2 regions of the Cupriavidus sp. 94F1 genome follow, and region 2 is predicted to be linked to the other one. Evidence: predicted binding sites of a transcription regulator. Region 2 holds the regulator's gene; the other holds the start of a gene.
What was found. The regulator NrdR, encoded in region 2, represses ribonucleotide reductase genes. The targets are predictions, from matches to a motif close to CACNANATNTNGTG.
Positions count from the first base shown of each region.

Region 1: AC3FJ6_RS20820 (ribonucleoside-diphosphate reductase subunit alpha) is a predicted target of NrdR. The motif match lies at 1,493-1,506, and genes of this name have one in related genera.

Region 1 covers NZ_JBYOJT010000009.1:115,208-117,404, forward strand. Annotated here, with positions in the region: gene AC3FJ6_RS20820 (ribonucleoside-diphosphate reductase subunit alpha) at 1-1,249, opposite strand, end outside; gene ampD (1,6-anhydro-N-acetylmuramyl-L-alanine amidase AmpD) at 1,953-2,197, opposite strand, start outside.
Region 2 covers NZ_JBYOJT010000001.1:656,470-658,666, reverse strand. Annotated here, with positions in the region: gene AC3FJ6_RS03005 (GspH/FimT family pseudopilin) at 1-557, opposite strand, end outside; gene nrdR (transcriptional regulator NrdR) at 773-1,240, opposite strand; gene glyA (serine hydroxymethyltransferase) at 1,415-2,197, opposite strand, start outside.

The DNA.
Region 1 (2,197 bases), on a different contig from region 2:
CGCGCACGTTGGTCCAGTCGTTGCCCAGGCCGCCGGCGAACTTCGACAGCAGCGCGTTTTCCTTCAGGGCTTCGTAGATGCCTTCCAGGTCGTCCGACACCGTGGTCAGGTAGCACGACGACAGCTGCGAGCGGCGCGTGCCCGAGTTGAACAGCGTGGGCGTGGACGACATGAAGTCGAACGACGACAGCAGCTGGTAGAACTCGATGGCGCGGGCTTCGCGATCCTTTTCTTCCAGCGCCAGGCCCATGGCCACGCGCATGAAGAATGCCTGCGGCATTTCGATGCGCACTTCATCCACGTGCAGGAAGTAGCGGTCGTACAGCGTCTGCAGGCCCAGGTAGTTGAACTGGAAGTCGCGCGAGGCGTCCAGCGCGGCACCCAGCCGGGCCAGGTCGTACGTGGCCAGCTTTTCGTCGAGCAGTTCAGCTTCGATGCCGCGGGCGATGAACTTCGGGAAGTACTCGGCGTACTTCGTCGACATTTCGGCCTGGGTCACTTCGGCGCCCAGGATTTCCTTGCGGATCGTGTGCAGCAGGATGCGGGCGGTCACCTGGCTGTAGGCCGGGTCCTTCTCGATCAGCGTACGCGCGGCCAGGATGGCCGAGTCGTAGACCTGCGTCATCGGCACGCCGTCGTACAGGTTCTTGAGCGTTTCCTTCAGGATCGGCTCGGCGCTGACGGCATTGCCCAGGCCGCTGCAGGCGTTGTCGATCAGCGCGTGCAGCGCCGCCAGGTCCAGCGGACGCGTGACGCCGTTGTCCGTCACGTTGAACGACGCACCCGATTCCTGCACGCGGGCCACGGCCTGCGCGTTGGCCTGGGCGCGCTCCTGCGTGCGCTTTTCGCGGTACAGCACATAGGCACGGGCCACCTCATGCTCGCCCGAGCGCATCAGCGCCAGTTCCACGTGGTCCTGCACGTCCTCGATATGGAAGGTGCCGCCATTCGGACGGCTGCGCACCAGCGCGCGCACCACGGACTGCGTCAGTTGTTCCACCAGCTCGCGCACGCGGGCCGATGCCGCGCCCTGGCCACCGTTGACGGCCAGGAAGGCCTTGGTCACGGCCACGGCAATCTTGTTCGGCTCGAACGCCACCACTGCGCCGTTGCGGCGGATCAGCTTGTAATCCTGGTACGACACACCTGCAGCGGCAGGGCTCTGCTGCGAGCTACCGGCTGCTGCGCCACCGATGCCGGTTGCGCCAGTCACGCCGGTGGTTTGTTGTTCGTTTTGGGCCGTTTGCATGAGGTAACTCCGGTATTAACCCTGAAATGAATACTTCTGTTCTTGTACTGAGACGACAAAGTCCCTAGCAAAATGCGCTATATAAGTCACTTGATTCAGGCGATGCCAGATGCGAACCAAACTGCTTGTGCGGACACTTTGCTAGGGACTTTCGGTACTGCTCCGGCCCGCCAATCCCTGTGCAGTGAATCTCGCATCTTGCTGCGACGATTGCTGCACCTGCGGCCGGTTCCCCGGTAGCACCACTAGATGTTGTGGTGCCGTTCGAAACTGGGCCTAAGTATAGTGAAAAGAGGCCACATGACCAGTCTTGACAAGTGCGGTCTGGGGTCTTGGCCGCCCGGTGCGGCGGCGCCACATTCCCGCAAAGCGCGCTGCCTCAAGGCTTGGCGGCGTCACGTTCGGTGGCGCACAAAATCCTGAAAATTTTTTAATGGGAATGGATCACCGATAGGTGACCCAGGATGGGGCGCGCCCGCGACCGCCGGGGGCGCGATTGTAGCCGCCCTTGCGCCGAAATGAAGCGGCGTACACGCAACTGCACAGGGAATTTTCATCGCGATGACACCCTACGGTGCGTGAGGTTTTGCCGGCGCCACATTCCCCGTTTTGATGCCACGGGGCGTTTGCGGCGTTTGTGCAACACAGTGAATATCCCTACACAGATTCGCCCGGCCGTGCCGATACGGCCGACCCCATCGATCTATCGATCCCCCGATTGCGGGCGATAGGGCAGCAGCGCGGCAGGCAGGCCCGCCAGCCTGACGAAGCGGTCCCAGTCGAAATGCGGCCCCGGATCGGTCTTGCGCCCAGGGGCAATGTCGCTGTGCCCCGCCACGCCCTGGATCGCGTACGCGGCACGCAGCCCGGCCACCAGCGCGGCGGCGGTGTCGTACTGGACCAGCGTGAACGGCTGGTCGTCGGCGCCCTCGATCTCGATGCCGATCG
Region 2 (2,197 bases):
CAGAATTTCCAGCTTGCGGTGGGCGTGCTGGAACTGCCCGTGGATCGCATGCGTACGCGATCCGGCGTGGCGCCGAGGTTGGCGGCGGTGACTTCCGTGGTGGCTTGCAGCGGATCGCTGTGCCGCACCAGTTCTTCGGTGTTGGCGTAGACGCCGTCGTTGTCCGCATCGACAAATATGATGCGGGGCAGGGTCCAGTCGTCGGAGCAGGTATTGCCGGCGCCGAGCGGGCAGACCGTCACCGTGGTGTTGCGGCGCGCGGCCTCGCTGCGGGCGAGTTCGAGGTCCGCGAACAGGCGCGTGGCATCGGCCGACAGCCGGCTGTTATGCAGGAATGACTTGAAGTTCGGTGCGGCTGCGGCGGCCAGCACGGCCAGTACCGCAATGGTCACCATCAGTTCGATCAGCGTGACCCCTCGCGCGCGCCGACGGTATCGTTGACCTGCGCGCGCGTGTACCGCCCCTGACGCCACTGCAGCCACGCCGGCATTGACCCCAGGCTTAGGCAGCAAAGACGTCAGCAAGCCCGCTGCCTTCCGGCAGAAAGACTGACCCATTTGTGACTCCCGTCCAAAAAAACGACAGTTCTTTTTTTGTTCTTTGCGCGGCGCGCTGGAATGCTGTTGCGTCCGGGCCTCTGATGGGTCCGGTTCCGCGTGTGGCGACGCTGCTGTGTCGCAGCGATTTTTATGCGATGAAAACGCGCGTTCGTCCGCCTGCCTCCTACCCGAAGGAGGTCAGTGCAGATTAGACATCTTTTTTGGCGAAGTGGCTACCCCTTTCGTGGGGTAGGGGTCGAAAATTCGTCGAGTACGTCGCGGAATTCAGACACATCCTCGAAGCTTCGGTAGACCGAAGCAAAGCGGATATAGGCGATCTTGTCGAGCTTGCGCAGTTCGCGCATGACCAGTTCGCCCACCTGGCTGCTCGGGATTTCCTTTTCGCCCAGCGCCAGCAGCTTTTCCTCGATGCGCAGGATGGCTTCGTCGATGGCTTCGGCCGAAACCGGCCGCTTGCGCAGGGCCAGCCGCATCGAATCCTTGAGCTTGGCCCGTGAATAATCCACGCGCGAGCCGTTCTTCTTCACGATGGCCGGGAAGAACAGCTCGATGCGCTCGTAGGTGGTGAAGCGGCGGTCGCAGGCTTCGCAGCGCCGGCGGCGGCGCACGGCTTCGCCGTCCTCGGAGACGCGACTGTCAAGGACCTGGGTATTGGAATGACCGCAGAAGGGGCATTTCATGCCTGACCACCTGAAGAAATATGCCAGCCCGCATTTTGCATCTTTGAGTTCTGCTGCGGGGTTGTGGCGGGTCAACCGGCGCCGCCGACCCGGGGGGGAGGGCGGCGCCGTTGGTGCGTACTAACTATAGATACGCTTCAGATCGCCCGGGGGCGATCCACGCCATCGGTCCGATCAGCCGTAGACCGGGAAGCGGCGCGTCAGTGCGGACACCTGCTCGCGAACCTTGGCGATGTTGGCTTCGTCGTGCGGGTTGTCCAGCACGTCGGCGATCAGGTTGGCCACCTGACGGGCTTCGTCTTCCTTGAAGCCGCGCGTGGTCATGGCCGGCGAGCCCAGGCGGATGCCCGAGGTCACGAACGGCTTTTCCGGGTCGTTCGGGATGGCGTTCTTGTTCACCGTGATATGCGCGTCGCCCAGAATCTTCTCGGCTTCCTTGCCGGTGATCTGCTTGGCACGCAGGTCCACCAGCATCACGTGGCTTTCGGTCTTGCCCGACACGATGCGCAGGCCGCGCGCGATCAGGGTCTCGGCCAGCACGGCGGCATTCTTCACCACTTGCTGCTGGTATTCCTTGAACGCCGGCTGCAAGGCTTCCTTGAACGCCACGGCCTTGCCGGCGATCACGTGCATCAGCGGACCGCCCTGGATACCCGGGAAGATGGCCGAGTTGATGGCCTTTTCGTGCTCGGCCTTCATCAGGATCACGCCACCGCGCGGGCCGCGCAGGCTCTTGTGGGTGGTGGTGGTGACGAAGTCGGCGTGCGGCACCGGGTTCGGGTACACACCGGCGGCGATCAGGCCGGCGTAGTGCGCCATGTCGACCATGAAGTAGGCGCCCACTGCCTTGGCAACCTTGGCGATGCGTTCGAAATCGATGCGCAGCGAGAATGCCGAAGCGCCGGCGATGATCATCTTCGGCTTGGTTTCGTGCGCCTGCTTCTCCAGCGCGTCGTA